DNA from 3 places in the Paenibacillus sp. FSL R7-0216 genome. Region 3 is predicted to be linked to each of the others. Evidence: a T-box and tRNA genes for the amino acid it is inferred to sense, from the RefSeq annotation. Region 3 holds a T-box; the other regions hold tRNA genes.
What was found. The T-box of region 3 lies ahead of argS (arginine--tRNA ligase). A T-box ahead of a tRNA ligase gene usually reads a tRNA of that ligase, here a tRNA-Arg.

Region 1 (7,034 bases), 2.1 Mb from region 3:
GTTTCTTCGATGATCTTATCCAATCCGGCTGCTTTTAGCTCCTCAATTGCTTTTGGCAAATATTTGTCCGGATCTACGGAACCCGTCATCAACGGCGCCCAGAATTGATCCTTTGCATTATTCAATGCGGCTAACTCCGGTAACACATCATTGCCGTTAAAATTAAAGCCCAAGAGTGGAGCAGGTACTCCTTCTTCATTAAATTTGCGGAAGCCATCCCATTTATCTGCAGGATCCCCCTCAGTCAAGTAAGTCAGCATCATGTTTCCAATGGCAAACGAAGGCATATCGTAATCTCTCGATTTGTCCAAATTTTTAGCAACATTGTCTCCGATCTTCTCATAGTGCACGCCCTCAATGCCGGAGTCTACCAAGTTACGCAGATACGCATCGGTATTCAGCAGATTGAGGAACTTCATGGCTTCTACCGGATGCTTAGAATTTGCGGAAATCGCCTGCAGGGATCCCATAACCGACCAATTGTAAATGATAGGATCCGTCGCCGGTGTAGAAACTACCGGATAGCCGAGGGAAGCCGTCCACAAATTATCAGCAAACGGTTGGGTCGTTGGACGGTCTACAAACCAGTTGCCTGTTTTGGTTAAGTCTGAAGTTTCTGTCGTCGTTGCTACCTCAGGATCGATATATCCTGCCTGATAGTATTTGCGCATTGTCGCCAAAGACTGCTTCAACTCAGGAGTTTCCAGAATATTAACCACTTTAAAGTCGTTCGTATCGAGCTTCACAGCCATTGGGAGATTCTGAATAACGTAATCATAGGGAAGATTAGGAATAAAGTTTCGGTCAATCATGAACGGAACTACACCGGGCTCGTTTTCTTTAATCGTTTTCAAGAGCGGCTCCAGACTTTCCAGGCTTCTTACGCCCGAAATATCCAAATTGTACTTGTCGAGCCATTGCTTATTGAAACGCCAGACATCCTGGGCGGGAAGCTCCTTATTGGCGGGAATCCCATAGTTCTTCCCATCCACCTTGGATCCTTCCAGAAATGCGGGATCCAGCGTCTCCTTGATTCCCTGCCCGTATTGATCCAGAAGATCATTCAATTCCATGAATGCGCCTTTTCTTGCGTTCTGTACATAATCAAACCCCCACGAAGCCGTAAACAGAATATCCATGGGCTCACCGGATTGCGTCAGAACCTGCATTTTTTGCGTGTAATCGCCAAAGTCGATTTGTTTCATCTTTACGGTGACCCCAATTTTCTCCGCGGTATACTTGCTCACTTCAGCCATGACCATATCGGTATCCTTCTGAGGTGTGCCAATGTTATACCAGATCAACTCCACCGGCTTTGCAGCACCGCTGTTGCCGGCGACTTCGGCCTCCTTCTCTTTGCCCGTTCCGCCGCAGGCCGACAAGATTGTCGTACATGCCAATACGAGGACCAAAATCAGAGTTAGTTTGAAATTCTTTTTCATCTTGCGTTAACCTCCCTTTTGTTTTGAAACCGCTTTACTCTTACATTTTCAGGCTATCAAAAAACCGTCCGTTCCAACAGCAGACAAAACTAAGATACCTTAACCAAACTAAAGAAAGGTGCGATACCCCTCGGAGCATAGCAGCACTTCATAATAAAAACGCCGTTTATCTATCGACGATAACGGCGTTTCGTTGCTCACCCGTTTTCATACGAGTGATTTATATTCCATTGGTGAGACCCCGACATATTTTCGGAACTGCCTATAAAAATAAGCAACTTCCCAATATCCGACTTCACGAGCCACTTGATTGACCTTCAGGTTCGTTTCTCGCAGTAATCTCTTCGCCTGCTCAATTCGGTAGCGGTTCACGTATCCGGCAAAGCTCACACCTGTTTCCTTGCGGAACAGTTGGCCCAAGTAGACAGGATGCGTGTGAAACCGATCCCCCAACTGCATGAGTGTCCAGTTCTCGGTATACGTATCTTTCACCAGCTTTAATACTTGCTGGATCACAGGGCTGTAATTGGCCGCCTGTAACGTGTCCACTGACATTTGCGCCATATTTCTCAGTATTTCCATAAATCCTGCCCATTCTACTGTGTTATGAAGAAGATCTAGATGATCGGAAAACTTCTCCTCCAGCGCAGGATCCGCAGGTCTTACTTCTTCCACAGCCAGCTTAAGGCGGATCATAACCTCAGCGGCAATTCTCCATAAGTGCCGAGGCGTCATGCCCTCCTGTTGCTGCAGCTTGACAAAATCTTCTTGAATCACGTCTTTCAGTCTATCGGCGTCCCGGGTATGAAGCAATTGGATATACTGTTCCCAGCTGATGCTGCTTTCCGAACGTATCAACACTTTAGACATGTTCATTTTCTCATATTGGAAAATCGTTTCTCTGGGAAACAGCAGGAAATAATCCAATGCCTGTTTCGCCTCGTCATAGCTCAGAGAATCAGAGTCCTCCGTAGCCTCGACTCGTCCAAGTCCGATCCGGATATCGTTTCGCTCTTCCTGTCCAACTCTCGAGCACCACTCTTGCAGAAACCTTTGGGCAAACTCGCTCAACCCTCCCTCATTGTCCGACTGAAATATGATGGCCACATCCCCATCAAGATCGCGGTAGACCCACGGGGCTTGATTGCCCTTCGTCTCGTCCAATTCATCAAATAACCGGTCTGCATAGTCTCCCTTCCTGGCAACTGCGGCCAATCTGTATTGGCGAGTAGGGCCAAGCTGAAGCAGCTTACAGCGCTCTTTCCACTCAGCTGCCGCGATTTGCCTGGTCATCCAGCGATGAAGGGTGTTATTTCTGATAATGTAAATGTCATTTAAATCATCGTAATTGGGTCTAGCAGCCTCCAACTTGTCCATGAGCGTGCTCAAAGTTTGGGTGAGTTCAGACACATTGACCGGCTTCAAGAGATAATTCTCAATGCCCAGACTCATCCCTTCCTTGAGATAGTCGAATTCATTGTAACCACTCAAAATGATGACCTTGAGTTGATCATCGTCTTGACGTGCCTTGCGGATTAACTCCAACCCGTTCATTCCCGGCATGGAGATATCCGTAATCAAAACATCCACTTTCGTGGTGGCAAGCAGTTCAAGGGCTTTCCTTCCTCCCTTTGCCATTCCCACGATTTCCAGTCCCATTGCTCCCCAATCGATTAAGCTGCTTAGACCTTCAAGAATATATTTCTCATCATCTACAAGAAGAACTTTGTACACCTATAAATCTCCCTTCACGTAAGGCATACTGATTATTACCGTTGTTCCTTCGCCATACCTGCTGTCCAAATTCATGGTACATTCATCGCCATAGATATAAATCAGCCGTTGGTATACACTACGAAGTCCGAAGGATTTGCTGCCTGAATCAGGTTGTGACAAAGATTGTCGGATTGCATTTAACCTCTCCTCGCTCATCCCTACTCCATTGTCGCTGACAACAATTGATACAAATTCGTCCTTTAGTTCGGAACTCACCTCAATGCGGTTGATGATATCGTCGTCGCGCAAACCGTGAACGATAAAGTTCTCAATGATGACCTGTAGCGACAACTTTACAATGCAATGGTCCGCCGTTCGAGGGTCCAATCGGATCTCATAGCTGAAATTATCCTGGTAACGAGACTTGAACAATTCCAGATACATCCTGCTGTTCTCCATCTCTTGCTGAAGGCTTACAAACATCTCTTCCTCGACTAGATTCCGAAATAAGTTCGCCAGATTGTAGACCATGTCCCCTACTTCCGTTACGCCCAACGAGACGGCTCTCATTCGGATGACTTCCAGTGTATTGAACAAGAAATGCGGGTTCACGCGAGCCTGAAGCGCGGTCATTTCCGCCCGGCTTTGCTCTGCTTCCGCCTTATAACTACGGTTAATATGGTGGGTAAGTTTATTCAGCATTTGGTTGAAACTGCCTGCGATCAGCCCTAATTCATCCTTCCTTTTAACGGGAATGCGAACGCTCAATTCCCCTGTTTCAACAATGCGCATTGAATGGATAATCAGATGCATCTGTTTGGTATAATTCATCACGAATCCAAAGGGAATCAAAATGATGACAAGTATGCAAGCCATGCTCAAAATCACAATAGTTCGCTGAATATCCACTAATCCGGCATTGATTTCCGCCTTGGGAACGACACTTAGCACAATGTAACCATTATTATTTTGGACAGCGCTAATCCATGAATTTTCCTTCAAAATGGCCGAACCATTGTAAGATAGAACTTGCTCGCCATATGGATACGGTTCGTTATAATATTGGCCGGACCGATCATAAATCACCTTGCCCTTTGGGGTGAGCACCAATAAATTACCTTTAAGCTTATTTTCGTATGGGGCTATGGCTGAGCCGATTTGGTCGGAATCATAGTATACCAGCAGATGTCCAACCGTCTTTAGATTATACCGGTTTGTGATGTTCGTACGCGCCGTGTACATCCGCTCCTGGTTCTTATCGACGAGCTTTTCAAGCCATAGATTAGGAACAGAGATTCGAGCGGATTCATTCATGATGGCTCCAGGCACATAGGACTTCTCGGCGTTTACTTGATAGGACTTCAATCGCCCATGCCAGAAATCGTATACTTGCTGACTATCCTCCCCATAAAGAATAAGCTCTTTAATCGCAGGATTGGCATCCATTTTCCTAACAAAGAAACTCGCGGCATCCCAGTATGAGGCGCCGGAACCGGTGAGTTTCTCCAATCTGTAGTTCACATATTCGTTGTAGTTGTGCATGAGAAAAAAAGACACATTATCCGCAAGCGCTGATTGACTATATATTTCGTTTGTAATCTGCTCCACATAGTCCACATTTTTCTGCACGTAGTCATTTATACTGTCCAAGGCTCTGCGTTGGATTTCCATCTGACTTTGCACGGCCGAATCCAACATGCTCCTAAAGATCGCTTGGGCGATGCCTATCACAGTAACGATGGCTATCAGACTATATATAACCACCATCTTCGAGAGCGTCTTGTCTTTAATAAAAGTCTGATACCAACTACTTAACAAAGCAGCTTCCCCCTGTAATCATTTACGATTTCATCCAAGCCTGACCCATAACGACCTGATCTGCTTTGAGTCTTCATTATATGCTTGTACGATTTGATTTTTCAATAAAGAAAAGTCTGATAAGGAGTGGGCGGGCACCCTCCACTCTCCGGATGGCCATTGTCTGATTTGGAGAAATGGGGAGGGGATGATTCGATTCACCTTCTGAAGAAACATTGCTTGGAACATGAAAAAAGGCAAAATAAAAAAACAGATTTATAAATATCACATTAGCGTGAATTTATAAATCTGTTTGGTTTGATGCCGGTGAAGGGACTCGAACCCCCACGGTTTCCCTCACGATTTTGAGTCGCGCGCGTCTGCCAATTCCGCCACACCGGCAAGGAAACGCGCCCTAAGAGATTCGAACTCCTGACCTTTTGATTCGTAGTCAAACGCTCTATCCAGCTGAGCTAAGGGCGCGTATTAGATGGAGCGGACGACGGGAATCGAACCCGCGACCCTCGCCTTGGCAAGGCGATGCTCTACCGCTGAGCCACGTCCGCATAAAGAATATGAAACTGGTGAGCCATGAAGGACTCGAACCTTCGACACCCTGATTAAAAGTCAGGTGCTCTACCAACTGAGCTAATGGCTCGTACAAAGAAGGCATAAAATAATGGCGGAGCCGACGGGATTCGAACCCGCGGTCTCCTGCGTGACAGGCAGGCATGTTAGGCCTCTACACCACGGCTCCACACTTGGATCATGCCATCCTCTTGCGAGGATAATTGCGGGGGCAGGATTTGAACCTGCGGCCTTCGGGTTATGAGCCCGACGAGCTACCGGGCTGCTCCACCCCGCGTCAGTAAAAGAGAATCGATATGGTGGAGGCTGAGGGGATCGAACCCCCGACCCTCTGCTTGTAAGGCAGATGCTCTCCCAGCTGAGCTAAGCCTCCATATCTGGGACGATAAAGAATGACCCGTAGGGGATTCGAACCCCTGTTACCTCCGTGAAAGGGAGGTGTCTTAACCCCTTGACCAACGGGCCACAAACAAAGTCCTTGCTGGCGGAGAGAGAGGGATTCGAACCCTCGAGACGCTTGTGACGCCTACACGATTTCCAATCGTGCTCCTTCGGCCAACTCGGACACCTCTCCATATGAGTTGGTTTCCCCAGAAGAGAAGCAAATATGAAATGCATACATGCTTCCTTCCAGGATGGACTCCCCGAACAGGACTCGAACCTGTGACAACTCGATTAACAGTCGAGTGCTCTACCAACTGAGCTATCAGGGAATATTGCTTGGCGGCGTCCTACTCTCCCAGGACCCTTCGGTCCAAGTACCATCGGCGCTGGAGGGCTTAACGGTCGTGTTCGGGATGGGTACGTGTGGAACCCCTCCGCCATCGCCACCAAACGGTTCAAGGTTTAATCCTTGAAAACTGGATACGAAACGAATTTGCTGTTTTAGATATTTGGATAAGCCCTCGACCGATTAGTACCTGTCAGCTCCATACATTGCTGCACTTCCACCTCAGGCCTATCAACCTCGTCGTCTTCAAGGGGTCTTACTAATTGGGAAATCTCATCTTGAGGGGGCTTCACGCTTAGATGCTTTCAGCGCTTATCCCGTCCGCACTTAGCTACCCAGCTGTGCTCCTGGCGGAACAACTGGTGCACCAGCGGTGCGTCCATCCCGGTCCTCTCGTACTAAGGACAGCTCCTCTCAAATTTCCTGCGCCCACGACAGATAGGGACCGAACTGTCTCACGACGTTCTGAACCCAGCTCGCGTACCGCTTTAATGGGCGAACAGCCCAACCCTTGGGACCTACTTCAGCCCCAGGATGCGATGAGCCGACATCGAGGTGCCAAACCTCCCCGTCGATGTGGACTCTTGGGGGAGATAAGCCTGTTATCCCCAGGGTAGCTTTTATCCGTTGAGCGATGGCCCTTCCATGCGGTACCACCGGATCACTAAGCCCGACTTTCGTCCCTGCTCGACTTGTCAGTCTCGCAGTCAAGCTCCCTTTTGCCTTTGCACTCTTCGAATGATTTCCAACCATTCTGAGGG
Region 2 (7,034 bases), 2.6 Mb from region 3:
ACCGACCTCACTAATCCCGATCGCTGCCCGGTGCCTTGTACCCAACTCTTTGCTAATAAACGGATTCTCCGACAGCGGCAAATAGCAGGCGGCAGCGGAAATCCGGTGACCTTGTACAATTACGGCACCGTCATGCAAAGGGGTATTCGGGATGAATATGTTGATCAGCAGTTGCGAAGAAATGATCGACTGCATCGGAATCCCCGATTCGGTGTATTCATTTAAACCCGTGTCTCGTTCAAAAACGATTAGGGCCCCTATCTTTCTACGCGATAAATAATTTACGGCCTTAATGATCTCGCCGATCTCTTTGCCGAACTCCTCTTCATCCGCACTATTCCGCCCAAACAGCTTGCCTCGACCGAGCTGCTCCAATGCACGTCTAAGCTCTGGCTGAAAAATGATGAAGATCGCCAGCACCCCAAACGTAAACATCTGATTCATCAGCCATTTCAGCGTGTACAAATCAAACCAGGTACTCACGGCCCAAATAAACACCAGGACCAGAATCCCCTTGAGCAGCTGCACGGCACGCGTCCCCCGTACGAGCAAAATCAGGTGATATATTATATAGGTAACAATGAGGATATCGATAACATCCTTGATGGTATCCTGCCAAGTCAGATTCACAAAATAGTTCATGCTGCGACCCCCGGAATGTTCCTTGCGGACGTTTGGCCCGCCGACAAGGAAACGATATGTACAACCTACAAGCTTGTCTCTATAAGTTTCCCCTAACTACTAGGTTATAACGTTCACAAGTTAGATGCAAGCGTTCAGTAAAAATAGGCTCATTCCGTATCTGTTGTTAATTTTTTCCTTCGTTCACCAAATAAAAAAGCGCCCATTCCCGAAGGTGAGGCGCCATTTTATTCTACATCGTTCGATGATCACCTATAGGCAACTTCCGTAAACGTATTGATAATCCTATACCAGATCCAATCCAGCGCTTGATCAATCTGTTTGACTTCGCCCGAGACATGCGCCGTGGAGGCTTGGTAATAGGAGCCGTCAATCACCGTCAAGTTGCCTTGCACTTCACCGTAGATCTCGGCTTTGCCGTTCTCGACGGTCAAGTTCCCGACAATTTTGGAGTCGCTGGGTACGGTGACCGTGTCGCCTTGAATAATGACCTGATCCAGGTCCGCTCCTTTAACGATGAGTTGATCGTCGCTATCCCAAAGAGATACTGCACTGAACAGCATGACCAGTAAAAACATCGCTGCCGCCGTCAAAGCCGGATGGCGTCTGATCCATTGGATCCATGCCTGCTGCTTGGGCTGACTCGGGATCTGGCTGATGATCCGGTTCACCAGTTCATCGGGAGCCGATAGGTTAGCATGCTGTTTAATCGTTGCAAACAGCATCATTTCGGTTCTTTCCAATTCCCTGAATTCCTTTAGGCAATCCGGACACTGGTCTAGATGCAGCTTCAGCTGTTCGACATGGTCGCGGCTCAATTCGCCGTCCAGGTAATCATGCATCATGGATGAGGCATGTTTGCATTCCATATCAGCCAATCCTTTCAGTAGTACTAATCTATGCGAAAAGCGGAGGGCACGGCTAGAGATCATAGTCGTCCTACCTTAACATACGTAACGATTCACATTTCGTTTCAAAAATAATATCGTTGGAGGAGTCCCCATTTTAAAGCATCTTATGCTCTAGCTTCTTACGTAGAAATTCCCGTCCACGGTGAACGCGCGTCTTGACCGTCGTCACCGGCATATCCAACACGTCGCTGATCTCTTGCAGCGACATTTCCTGAAGATAACGGAGCACGATCACCGACTTGTATTTGGCAGGCAAGCCGTCGATGGCTTGGTGGATGGTCTGTTGCGTTTCCGACAGCAGATATTCCGATTCCGGCGTTCGTTCGTCCCCGGGAATCAAGGTGTATCCGTCCATGCCCTCCTGATCGTTCATTTCGGCATCCAGATAATAACTTGGCTTCCGCTTCCGCAGCCGATCGATGCATAAGTTGGTCGCAATCCGGTAAATCCACGTGGAGAACTTCTGCTTGTCGTCGTATCGGCTCCAATTTTTGTGCACCCTTAAGAACGTCTCCTGTACGACATCCTCCGCCTCGTGACGATTCGACAACATCCGGTATGCGAGATGATAAAGCTTATCCTTATATAGATCAACAAGTTCGGCGAAGGCGCCCTGATCTCCTTTGCGGGCCAGCTTCACCAGTCTTGCATCAAAATGTTCCACCACCATATTTTCCCCCAAATCGGTTGGAAGGGCTCAGGTACATGATATCCTTATATACTTATACCCTGCCTGTCCGGCTATTCGTCCCTTTAGTAACCTGACTTTATGACAATTTAAAGGGTACTTCCAGTCGTCGGCACTTCATTCAAATGTTAAAGCAACTTTTCACAAAATGCAATACATTCAGCAAAAGCGGAATGCAAAAAAACGGACCTCCTCGTAGAGAAGGCCCGTTTTGACTTTCCTGTCGATAAATCTGCAGGTATCAACCCGTATTCCGGAGACCTGCGGCAATTCCGTTAATCGTAAGCAACACTTCACGCAGCAGTTCGGCATCATCCTGACCTTGGTCTCGCGCCGTGCGCAGCTCCGTCAAGAGCTGTACCTGCAAATAGCTAAGCGGATCGACATATGGGTTACGCAAGCGGATAGATTCTTGCAGCCCAGGTATGTTATCGAGGATCTCGGTAATGCCGGTGATTTTCAACACCATTTCCCGAGTCAAGCGGAACTCCGCTTCAATTTGGCTGAGGATGCGATCCTTAACCTCGTCATCCGAGCACATTTTCGCATACTCTTTAGCAATCACCAGATCTGCTTTGATCAACGCGAACTGTAGTGTATCAACCACCGTTCTGAAGAATGAGAAATGCTGATACATATTTTGAAGAACCTTGAGGTTCTCTTCGTTGTTTTGGTAGAAGTCCATCAGACCGGTCCCCGCTGCGTACCAGGCTGGGAACAAGTACCGGCTTTGCGTCCAGGCAAACACCCATGGAATCGCCCGCAGGTCCTCAAACCGATCGCTATTCTTGCGCTTGGAAGGACGGGAACCGATATTCAACTCGCCGACCTCGACCAATGGCGTCGATTCACGGAAGAATTTCAAGAAATCCGGTTCGCGGAAAACAAGATCTTGATACTTATGAAGCGATTTCTCGGAAATGCCCGCCATGATGTCTTCCCAACGTTGCTCTTCCGGACTTGTTCCTTGATGGAGCTTCGCTTGAATCGCCGCGGTAATCAGGGCCGAGGTTGCTTGCTCCAAGCTGCGGTACGCGATACCGCGTAAAGAATAACGCGAAGAAATCACTTCGCCTTGCTCGGTGATCTTGATACCTCCGCCAATCGTTTCTGGCGGTTGCACGAGGATACTGCGGTTCAGCGGCATACCGCCACGCCCAAGCGCGCCGCCGCGTCCGTGGAAGAACTTTAGCTTAACGCCATATTCATGGGCTGCGGCTGTAATTTGCTTCAGCGCTACGCGTAGCTCCCAGTTCGCCGTAACGACACCGCCGTCCTTATTGCTGTCGGAGTAGCCCAGCATGATTTCCTGGAGATCGTTCATCGCCGCTACCGACTCGCGGTAAATCGGCATGCCGAATAGCTGGCGCATGATTCCCGGCGCTGCGTGCAAGTCGTCGATCGTTTCAAACAGCGGAACAGCTTGCAGTGTACATACGACCGATCCATCGGCTTCTTTGCGGAATAAGCCCACCTCTTTCGAGAAGACCATGACCTCGAGAATATCACTGGCCGCCTCCGCCATACTAATGAGATAGCTGGTAATGCACTGCTGGCCGTATTCTTTTTGCGCCAGATACACGGTGCGGTAAACATCCAGGCACTCTCTCGTATTCTCGCTGTAATCCTGATACGGAGAAGTGAGTGGCCGCGGGTCGTTTAACAAACGTTCCAGCAACTCAATCTTGTCTTGCTCCTCCAGTTCGGCATAATTGTCCACGATATTCATCTTCGCCAAAATTTCCGTCATGGCGTTCTCATGTTCTTTGCTGTGCTGGCGGATATCGAGCGTGGCTGTGTGGAAGCCAAACAGCTCTGCCTGACGAATCAGCTTCTTAATATGGGTATCGGCAACATAGTCGGCGTAGTGATGACGTAAGCTCCGGTCGATGATTTTCAGATCCTGGATAAACGCCTCAACACTTGGGTAACGCTCTGGCGTATCCCTCTTGCTGTCATCCAAAACATTGTGCAGTTTCTCCGTCATGTACGTCAGCTTGATACGATACGGTTCTTTATCGTTGTTCCATTGCTGCGTTTTGCGCAAAGTGACCTGAAGGCGATCCCGTTGAATGGAGGCCATCAGTTCGTCCGTTACATCTACAATGCTGGTGCTGAAGCTGAGGTGCTTGAACAACTCGGACAAAATCCGTTGGTACTCGCGAACCGAAAGTTTGCGTTGCATCCGCAGCGTCTCCCAAGTCACATCCGAGGTTACCGATGGATTGCCGTCCCGGTCGCCGCCGATCCAGGAACCGAAGCGCAAATACGTTGGCACGTGCCAATAATGCTCCGGATAGTATTTAGTCAGACAGCGTTCCAGCTCCTGATACACTTCAGGCAATACATGGAATAAGGTTTCATGAAAATAGTACATGCCGTTTCTAACTTCATCCAGTACGGTGGGCTTACGATCACGCAACTCATCGGTTTGCCAAAGGGTAATCACTTCGTTAAGCAGCTTCTCCCGCAGTTGCTCCCGTTCCCGGAACGTGAGTGTCGGGTTATCCAACTGCATAACATCGTCAGCGATACGCTTGTGGATGTCTAGAATCGCGCGACGCATCGCTTCCGTCGGATGGGCTGTCATGACCAATTCCAGCGACATGCCTCCCAGGATCTCCTGAGCTTCAGCATAGTTAAAGCCCTGCTCCTTCAAATCGCGGACAGCTGCCTCGATCGTGCCGGACTGAACGGTCTCCCCGGCAGATAGCTCGTAGTCACGTTTGCGGCGAATCCGGTGGTTCTGCTCTGCGATATTCACCAGTTGGAAGTAGATCGCAAATGCACGGATCACCTGATGACGGATTCCGGGCTCCAAAGAATTGATCATACCTTTAAATTCTTCATGCAATTCCGGCAAAAATACAGCCCGCAGGGATTTACTGGCTTCACGTATCTTCTCGACAATATCCAAGAGCTCATTGCCGCCCTGATGCACCAGGACCTCTCCTAGAATATTGCCCAAAAAACGAATGTCGCGCCGAAGCAAGTTATTCGAGTTGCCTTTTCCTGCGGTAACCGTTAACTCTGTCATGTTTCTCCCCCATTTCATCCCTAATGCAGCAAGCTTCATTCCGCATTGTCATCATCTTTGTCGTTTAGACCAAATGGCGTTCGCTAAGCGTTTCTTAACATCATACAATAAACTCCCCTGAAAATCTTCACTTAATTTGTAAGAAATTTTATCCTGGGAAGCTGTGATGCGCGTAGTGGAGCGCTATTCATTTCAACTTCACTTACCCTAACACGGTAAAGCAGTAAAATGCAAGGGTATAAGTTAATGATAGAAAATTTTTATACCCGGGAAGGAGATAATCCTCTAAAATTATAACAAAAAACATCATCTTATCCGATGATGTTGCTGTTATGTATGGAGCGGGTGATGGGAATCGAACCCACGCTACCAGCTTGGAAGGCTGGAGTTCTACCATTGAACTACACCCGCACCTTAAAGAAATGGTCGGGATGACACGATTCGAACATGCGACCCCCTGGTCCCAAACCAGGTGCTCTACCAAGCTGAGCTACATCCCGTTAATAAGGTGGTATTGATTTAAAAAATGGCGCGCCCTAAGAGATTCGAACTCCTGACCTTTTGATTCGTAGTCAAACGCTCTATCCAGCTGAGCTAAGGGCGCGTATTTAGATGGAGCGGACGACGGGAATCGAACCCGCGACCCTCGCCTTGGCAAGGCGATGCTCTACCGCTGAGCCACGTCCGCATTAAAGATGGTGCGCGTGGAGGGACTTGAACCCCCACGTCAAAGACGCTAGATCCTAAGTCTAGTGCGTCTGCCAATTCCGCCACACGCGCACATAATTGAAACTGGTGAGCCATGAAGGACTCGAACCTTCGACACCCTGATTAAAAGTCAGGTGCTCTACCAACTGAGCTAATGGCTCTTACTAAGAAAAGTGGCTGGGGATATAGGATTCGAACCTATGCATGACGGAGTCAAAGTCCGTTGCCTTACCGCTTGGCTAATCCCCAATGGTATGGTGGAGGCTGAGGGGATCGAACCCCCGACCCTCTGCTTGTAAGGCAGATGCTCTCCCAGCTGAGCTAAGCCTCCATATCTGGGATCTACATATTACGGAAATGGTGACCCGTAGGGGATTCGAACCCCTGTTACCTCCGTGAAAGGGAGGTGTCTTAACCCCTTGACCAACGGGCCCTATGTAGAGAAGCTCTCAACCGGGATCGAACCGGTGACCTCATCCTTACCATGGATGCACTCTACCTACTGAGCTATGAGAGCATATGGCTCCCCGAACAGGACTCGAACCTGTGACAACTCGATTAACAGTCGAGTGCTCTACCAACTGAGCTATCAGGGAATATTGCTTGGCGGCGTCCTACTCTCCCAGGACCCTTCGGTCCAAGTACCATCGGCGCTGGAGGGCTTAACGGTCGTGTTCGGGATGGGTACGTGTGGAACCCCTCCGCCATCGCCACCAAACGGTTCAAGGTTTAATCCTTGAAAACTGGATACGAAACGAATTTGCTGTTTTAGATATTTGGATAAGCCCTCGACCGATTAGTACCTGTCAGCTCCATACATTGCTGCACTTCCACCTCAGGCCTATCAACCTCGTCGTCTTCAAGGGGTCTTACTAATTGGGAAATCTCATCTTGAGGGGGGCTTCACGCTTAGATGCTTTCAGCGCTTATCCCGTCCGCACTTAGCTACCCAGCTATGCTCCTGGCGGAACAACTGGTGCACCAGCGGTGCGTCCATCCCGGTCCTCTCGTACTAAGGACAGCTCCTCTCAAATTTCCTGCGCCCACG
Region 3 (7,034 bases):
CCTTTGCAGTGAGTGCTCCCCTGTTCCTCGCTGCTTCCTTGTTTATCGGTCTGGGATCCGTGGTAGCCCAAATCCTTGTCCCCTATGCGACTTATTTGGCATCTGGACCCAATCAGGGCCGGGTGGTGGGAAATGTCATGAGCGGACTCTTGCTCGGAATCATGTTCGCCCGCCCTGTGGCCAGCTTCATTGCCGGCCTTTGGAAGTGGCAGGCGGTATTCGCCTTGTCTGCCGCAGCTATCGCACTTTTAACGATTGTATTGCACCGGGTACTTCCCGAACGCAAGCCGGAGCCCATCTTAAGTTACGGTAAGTTGATCATTTCTTTGGGAACTCTATTGAAACAAACGCCAATCCTCCGTCGCCGGGCCGCTTATCAAGCTTGTCTGTTTGGCGTTTTCAGTCTCTTTTGGACCGTGGTTCCACTCTATTTGGCGGACGAATTCGGCATGACGCAGCAAGGGATCGCCTGGTTCGCGTTGGCCGGCGTAGGAGGCGCAATTGCCGCACCGATTGCGGGCAGACTCGCAGATAAAGGCTGGACCAAGTTCTTGACGGGATTGGCCATGACCGTTGCCGCCTTCGCTTTTGTTATGACACATCTTGTTCCCGGTCATTCGATGACCTCCCTCGCCCTGCTCGTTGTTGCTGCGATTCTGCTGGACATGGCCGTTTCGGGAAATTTAGTCCTTGGACAGCGGGCAGTATATTCCCTTGGCAATGAAGCCAAGGGACGTCTCAACGGATTATTTATGGCTATCTTTTTCATTGGAGGAGCTGTTGGGTCGTCCGTTGGCGGCTGGTCTTATGCCCGTGGCGGCTGGAGTTTCACCTCCCTGATCGGCGTTATCGTACCACTGCTGGCTCTGGCTTACTTTTTTACTGAGAGTAGAGCCAGCCTCAAGGTGGGCTCCGCTCCTCGCTCCACGGATAGAAGGCCGCAAGAATGACCCAAGTTCCAAATTCGACGTTTAGGAGAGTGGCTGTACTCCAGAGTAGCTAATCATGCCGTTCGACAACAAGAGTCGTACCTCTTGCACACAAGCCTTCGTCTCTTTAACAGAGACGGAGGTTTATTTTTATTTTACGAAGAAGGGAATCCCATACGTTTGTTATTCACGTAAGTTGCTCCATCCACTCCCCCCTATCGTTCCTCCGGCACATTCCCTTCATATGACCTTAGCCTCACTTTCCCTATGATCCAAAATAGAATCGGAAGTGCGATTCCGAAGATCATGGCGTACATTGGCCAAACCTGCATAAACTCGATCAGAAAGGCCATATTGGGCCAGATCATGCCGGAGAAAACGATGGCGATCAGTACCAGCGGAATAATCAACGTATCCTTGCTCCTTAATGCGAAGGCTTCGGACAGTCCTTGAATGGATACCTGCAACAAAAAAACCAGGCGGAAAAAGATCGAAGTGTACCAAAAAATCGTAATTACAATCTCGAATCGTTGAAAAAAATCGCCGATCGCGATCGTTCGTACCACGAAATAACTGGCAAACGTCAAATTGGCCATGACCCCCTCGCTGAGCGCCGCCGTGGTTATTAGCATCATAAGCAAGTACATGGTGCCGCTAAGGGCGGAACCCAAACAGACCGCCTTTCTCCAATTTACGGATTCGGGAATATGCGGAACTAGAAATAGAAACAAGACGGTTTCCAAGTAAGGAAAAGCTAACAACGGGAAGGAGCCTAGCAGTATCGGCTTCCAGCCATACTCCAGGAAAGGGGCTAGATTATGCCAATGGGTCTCGGACAACAGCGAGAGGGCAACCAACAAAAAAATCGCAGGCAGGAACAAGAATAAAATTTCCGAACTACGACCAATCGTTGGCACTCCCGACCTTAGGGCAAATACGACAGCAACAAGCATCAGCGCCAACAGAACGTAAGGAGGCGTTAACGGCATAACTGACGTCGTGATAAAATCGCTTAAATTTCGCAACGTGAAAATAAAGATTAAGTAAGGAAACAGAAAAACAAACAAGATCGACAGTACGGAGCCCGAGGTGTTGCCGAACAAACGACGAAGGTATTGGACAAATGAGTTCCCTCGCATTTGCCCGGTAAGTGCCGTCAGCAACGGGACGAGCAGATATTGAATACCTATGGCCACCACGACGCAGAGCCATGCATCGTGTCCCGCAACTGTGGCAAGACCCGATGGAATGAGGAGATAAGCGCTACCGATTTGATACATCGCCATCCACAATGCAAATTGCCGTACGGTTAAACCACGGTTGTTCATTCCGATACCCCTCAAGATAATAAATTGGCGAGCAGCTTGCCTGCCGGTCCGAATAAGGCTTGAATCGCCAGCGTTGGTGACGGAACTTGAATGTTAAGCAATTGAAGAACCAGGAGGACGATGCCTACACACAGGAATGCCGCATGCACCACGATGTCCTTGAAATATTTTTTACGGTACATCCTACGGTATTCCCAGATCGATATAGCCACAGACGCGAATAAAATGGCGTAAAGCACGTTTTTCCTCACTCCTGTTTATTCTGCTTCATCCCGAAGGGACTGATGATTTTCCCGTTTCGCTGTATTTCCATATTCACGCTCACGGTAACATCCATTTCTTGAAACCGCCTGTCCCAATCGCCTTTCCATTCGTGCCATTTTGCCGGATAAGCCCGATGAAAAGCTTCGCCGAACCCAAAGATGTCCGCGCCCAGCGATTGCGCTTTCTGTATTCCAAGATTTAAGGTGTCCACAAACTGGTCTGCAGCTAGTTTCTGTAGCTTCAACAGGTCATCTTCTTTCTTGAGATCGATGTTATTGCAGCCCATCTCGTGAATATTGCTGACGATTTTGATCGAAGCCTCAAGGACCGGATTGTCGTTGACGACCCTTGGTTGAAGATTCGCGTTCGCATCAATGATTTCCAGCGTATATTGGAAGTTCGAATCCGGACAATCGATTTTATTAACACTGCTGACCACATGATTCGTCAAATAGTTATAGGCTCGACTTTCCGATTCATTCATCCACCCAACCAGGTGATCCTCCTGAAAAACACCTATGCCGCTATAATAATAGTTCGCATGCTGCGTGGATTTCTTTACATTATCCATCGTTTGCGCCCTATCGATCTGACTGCCCAGCTGTAATCCGGTAATAACAGGTTCGATCCCGTCCTTGCTTAAACTCTCCAGGAAATCCTTAGCCCGGCTGTATACTGTCGGGGCCCAGCTTTTGTAGGACAACTTTAATGCCTTATGCATATCCAGGGCAGGAAGAAGTTCCGTGGAGGTCACGAAGGATAACGCGTCTTTTGCCGTATGGTCCCTGACAATAACCAGGTCAAAGACAGGCCGTATTTCATAGTCGCGCAGCAGCCAGTCCATCGGCTCATTAATCCCTTGCTTGGCCGTGGCCTCATCCAAGAACAAAATTTGCAGATGGGACGTATATAATTTCCGTGATGACATGCCCGCCGTTTTTCGCAAGGCCTCACTGATGGATTCCGCACGTACCGAAAGTATGGACGTAGGCGTACGATCGGACGATCGGGTCCGTGACATCTGATTGGGATCAACGACCTGGAAGCTGACCTCATAATGGTGATCATCCATTTTATCGATCCCGATGGCTAACACGATAGAGAGTTCATTTAATTCATTGTGGTTCCAACAACCTGAGAGCAGCACGATCAACGCGAGGGATATGGGGAAGAGAACAAATCGTTTTCCCTGACGACACACGGGGATCATCTCCTTGGTTTCTACGGTCCTTTGGTTCCAGAATGATAGGGGAAACGGAGAATGGCATCCGCTTGCTTTCGCGACTTGAAGGGGGCGAAGGGCGATAAATAAGGAATGCCAAAGGAGTGGAGCCCGCTTAAATGCACGACAAGCATGATAAAAGCGACAGTCAACCCATAAATTCCAAGAGTTGATGCGATCGCCATGAACCCGAAACGCAGCATCCGGATCGGGATCGACATGGAATACGACGGAATGGCGAAACTGGAAATCGCAGTTATTGCAACCACAACAACCATGACGGTAGAAACGATGCCCGCTTCGACTGCGGCTTGTCCAATCACGATCGAACCGACGATGGACACGGCTTGTCCAATCGTTCTCGGCATCCGTAGCCCGGCTTCCCGCAAGATTTCAAACACCACTTCCATGATCAGCGCTTCGAGGAAGGCCGGAAACGGGACCCCTTCACGTTGTGCCATCAAATTCAATAACAACACCGTAGGAATTAAATCCTGATGATAGGTAGTCAACGCGATATACAGGGCAGGAGCTAATAAGCAAATCAACAGGCATAAATAGCGCAGTAACCGGGTAACGCTCCCGTATAGATACGATTGATAATTATCCTCGGCGGATTGAAGAAAATCGACGAACAAGGTTGGTGCTAGGAGAACGAATGGGGTTCCGTCAATAAAGAGGGCAATTCGGCCTTCCAATACACCCGCCGCGATCGTATCAGGACGATCCGTGTTGTACATCATAGGGAAAATCGTAAGCGTATTGTCCTTGTTCAGCGTTTCCTCGATGTACTCGCCCTCCAGAACACGATCAACCCGGAGGTTGCTCAGTCTATTAATAAGTTCACTCACGAGCTGTTGATCCGCTAATCCGTGCATGTACATAAGAGCTAAATCCGTTTTGGTTTTACCGCCTGCCTGAATCGAATGTACGCGAACCCTTGCATCCTTCACCCTGTGACGTACCAAGGAGGTATTCGTGCGTATCGCCTCCGTAAATGAGTCCTGAGGCCCTCGGATAATCGGATGCGCCTTCGATTCGGCAATCGCACGTTCCTCTAACCCGGGAACCGAAACTAGCACGCCTTCGGCATACCCATCGATGAGGATCAATGCTTGGCCAGATAACAATCCGTCACACGTATCCTCATAAGTGGTCACTGAGCTAAGGCTACCTACGTTTAAGACCGTATCCTTGAGCCGTGATGGCGTCGCCTTCTCGTCGGAAGAGGCTTCCAGAATCGGACGTATCACATCCTGTTGCAAGCGTTGACTGTCGATTAACCCTTCGATATAAACTATAGCGACTTGCGTATGCCCGGATGGCAAAAGCTGGCGAAACACAACATCCGAACTGTTACCAAGAAGTTCACGAAGTCCTTCCAGGTTTTTTTGCAACGTTTCGAAGAACTCGACCGTTTGATGCATGTTCGCTAGCCCCTTTGTTCTGGTGAAGTAGTAAAAGTATTACCATTTTTTTCATCTCCTACTCGGGCCGGAAGGAGCATTCGAGGGTTGACTTTCGGAAAATGCCGGATATACTATTACAAAATAACCCAAATTCGACGATTGGGAGAGTAGCTGTTGGTTCTAGTCCTAGCGAGCCGGGAGGGTGGAAGCCGGTACAGGGCATACAGCGAAGCGGACCCATGAGAATGGTTGCTGAACGTATACGAGGTAGGCAACCACGGCAAACAGGCCGTTATCCCTAGAGTGGTTAAACATGGAGTTTAACAACAAGAGTGGTACCGCGAGCGCGCAAGCCTTCGTCTCTTTGAATGAGACGGAGGCTTATTTTATTTCCTATGGAGGGGAATCCCATGAACAGTAGGTGGATGAAAAAACACATTGAAGCATCCGTGCAGCGCGTTTCAGCAAGGCTTGGGCATATCTCCGATGAGCTTCCGAATGTTGTCATCGAGCGCCCCGCTCGTCCGGAACACGGTGATTATTCGACGAACATCGCGATGCAACTGGCCCGGACGCTGCGTCTGCCGCCGCTGCAAATCGCTGCGCTTCTGAAAAACGAGCTGGAGGAGTCGGGCCGGATAGAAGGTCTGTTGCACCGGATCGAAACCGCACCGCCGGGGTTTCTGAACTTCCATATCGATTGGAACGTATGGGTTCGCAAGGACTTTCGCCTCTCAGATGCGGGCGGAGGAAAAGTCGTTATTGAGCATACCTCCATCAATCCGAACAAATCGGCTCACATCGGTCACCTGAGGAACGCCTGTATCGGTGACTCGTTGGCACGATTGTTGAAAAAAGCCGGGTATCGGGTTGAGGTTCATAATTATATTGACGATTTGGGTAATCAATTAGCCGATACCGTCGTGGGGCTGCTGAACGTCAATCATCAAGCGGAGCATCTGAGGTTCGGCGATTACTGCTGGGAACTTTATGCTCGTACAAACAAGGAATACGAGCAAAATCCCGCGCTTCTGAAGCAAAGAACTCGAGTGCTACGGGCGTTGGAAGACGGGGACGGAAATGTGGCTTGGATCGGTATACTTACGGCGGAGCGCATCGTTTGTGAGCATCTGGAAGAAATGAAGTCTTTCGGGATTGATTACGACTTGCTGGTGTGGGAGAGCCGTATCGTCCGGGAAGGGTTTTGGGATTCGGCCTTTCGGTTGCTTCAGCAAACCGAGCAGTTTCAAAGGGAAACGTCCGGGAAGCTGGAAGGCTGCTGGGTGCTGAAACAGCCGGTGCCCGATTCAGAAGCGGAGCCCGATACCGAACATCAAGCCGATAAGGTTCTCGTTCGGTCTAATGGAATTTTGACCTACACAGCCAAGGATATCGCGTACCATCTCTGGAAGTTCGGTTTGCTGACGAACGATTTTCGGTATAAAGGGTTTGCGGATGGGCTATGGTCCACGCATGCAGAAGGGATCGCCGCCGATTACGGCAAAGCAGACCTCGTGGTGAACGTGATCGACCGCAGGCAGGAGTACCCGCAGGCGATGGTAAAGCAAGCACTGGAGGTCCTGGGATTTGAAGCTTCGGCGAAGAACCTGCGCCACGTCGGCTATGGCGTTGTTTCACTAAGCCCTGGTGCGGCAAGGGATTTGAGTATCGACACCTCCGACGGCAAAACCGCATACGCCATGTCCGGACGACAAGGAATCGGTATCAAAGTGTCCGATTTGCTGTGCCTCATGGAAGCGCAAATCGAAAGCAAGCGCTCCGATCCCGAGGGGTTGTCCAGCCGCTTGATCGCGGCTGCAGCAATCCGTTACTACTTACTGCGGTTCGCATTACCTACCGAAGTGGTGTTTGATATTCAACA

Region 1: it encodes a tRNA-Arg, which carries the amino acid that the T-box ahead of argS (arginine--tRNA ligase) is inferred to sense. The anticodon was not compared.
Region 2: it encodes a tRNA-Arg, which carries the amino acid that the T-box ahead of argS (arginine--tRNA ligase) is inferred to sense. The anticodon was not compared.

What each region holds. Positions count from the first base shown of each region.
Region 1 covers NZ_CP150222.1:3,867,961-3,874,994, forward strand. Annotated here, with positions in the region: gene MKZ15_RS17635 (ABC transporter substrate-binding protein) at 1-1,442, opposite strand, end outside; gene MKZ15_RS17640 (response regulator transcription factor) at 1,650-3,176, opposite strand; gene MKZ15_RS17645 (histidine kinase) at 3,177-4,976, opposite strand; tRNA gene MKZ15_RS17650 (tRNA-Leu) at 5,278-5,357, opposite strand; tRNA gene MKZ15_RS17655 (tRNA-Arg) at 5,365-5,438, opposite strand; tRNA gene MKZ15_RS17660 (tRNA-Gly) at 5,447-5,521, opposite strand; tRNA gene MKZ15_RS17665 (tRNA-Lys) at 5,538-5,613, opposite strand; tRNA gene MKZ15_RS17670 (tRNA-Asp) at 5,636-5,712, opposite strand; tRNA gene MKZ15_RS17675 (tRNA-Met) at 5,747-5,820, opposite strand; tRNA gene MKZ15_RS17680 (tRNA-Val) at 5,841-5,916, opposite strand; tRNA gene MKZ15_RS17685 (tRNA-Glu) at 5,937-6,008, opposite strand; tRNA gene MKZ15_RS17690 (tRNA-Ser) at 6,026-6,117, opposite strand; tRNA gene MKZ15_RS17695 (tRNA-Asn) at 6,184-6,256, opposite strand; rRNA gene rrf (5S ribosomal RNA) at 6,262-6,378, opposite strand; rRNA gene MKZ15_RS17705 (23S ribosomal RNA) at 6,437-7,034, opposite strand, start outside.
Region 2 covers NZ_CP150222.1:4,390,926-4,397,959, forward strand. Annotated here, with positions in the region: gene cdaA (diadenylate cyclase CdaA) at 1-642, opposite strand, end outside; gene MKZ15_RS20200 (zf-HC2 domain-containing protein) at 891-1,511, opposite strand; gene sigW (RNA polymerase sigma factor SigW) at 1,648-2,223, opposite strand; gene ppc (phosphoenolpyruvate carboxylase) at 2,483-5,278, opposite strand; tRNA gene MKZ15_RS20215 (tRNA-Gly) at 5,616-5,689, opposite strand; tRNA gene MKZ15_RS20220 (tRNA-Pro) at 5,702-5,778, opposite strand; tRNA gene MKZ15_RS20225 (tRNA-Arg) at 5,806-5,882, opposite strand; tRNA gene MKZ15_RS20230 (tRNA-Gly) at 5,892-5,966, opposite strand; tRNA gene MKZ15_RS20235 (tRNA-Leu) at 5,975-6,058, opposite strand; tRNA gene MKZ15_RS20240 (tRNA-Lys) at 6,072-6,147, opposite strand; tRNA gene MKZ15_RS20245 (tRNA-Gln) at 6,161-6,235, opposite strand; tRNA gene MKZ15_RS20250 (tRNA-Val) at 6,242-6,317, opposite strand; tRNA gene MKZ15_RS20255 (tRNA-Glu) at 6,345-6,419, opposite strand; tRNA gene MKZ15_RS20260 (tRNA-Thr) at 6,431-6,503, opposite strand; tRNA gene MKZ15_RS20265 (tRNA-Asn) at 6,507-6,582, opposite strand; rRNA gene rrf (5S ribosomal RNA) at 6,588-6,704, opposite strand; rRNA gene MKZ15_RS20275 (23S ribosomal RNA) at 6,763-7,034, opposite strand, start outside.
Region 3 covers NZ_CP150222.1:1,793,765-1,800,798, reverse strand. Annotated here, with positions in the region: gene MKZ15_RS07940 (MFS transporter) at 1-950, shown strand, start outside; gene MKZ15_RS07935 (endospore germination permease) at 1,145-2,257, opposite strand; gene MKZ15_RS07930 (hypothetical protein) at 2,269-2,439, opposite strand; gene MKZ15_RS07925 (Ger(x)C family spore germination protein) at 2,505-3,722, opposite strand; gene MKZ15_RS07920 (spore germination protein) at 3,743-5,170, opposite strand; T-box leader at 5,299-5,519, shown strand; gene argS (arginine--tRNA ligase) at 5,563-7,034, shown strand, end outside.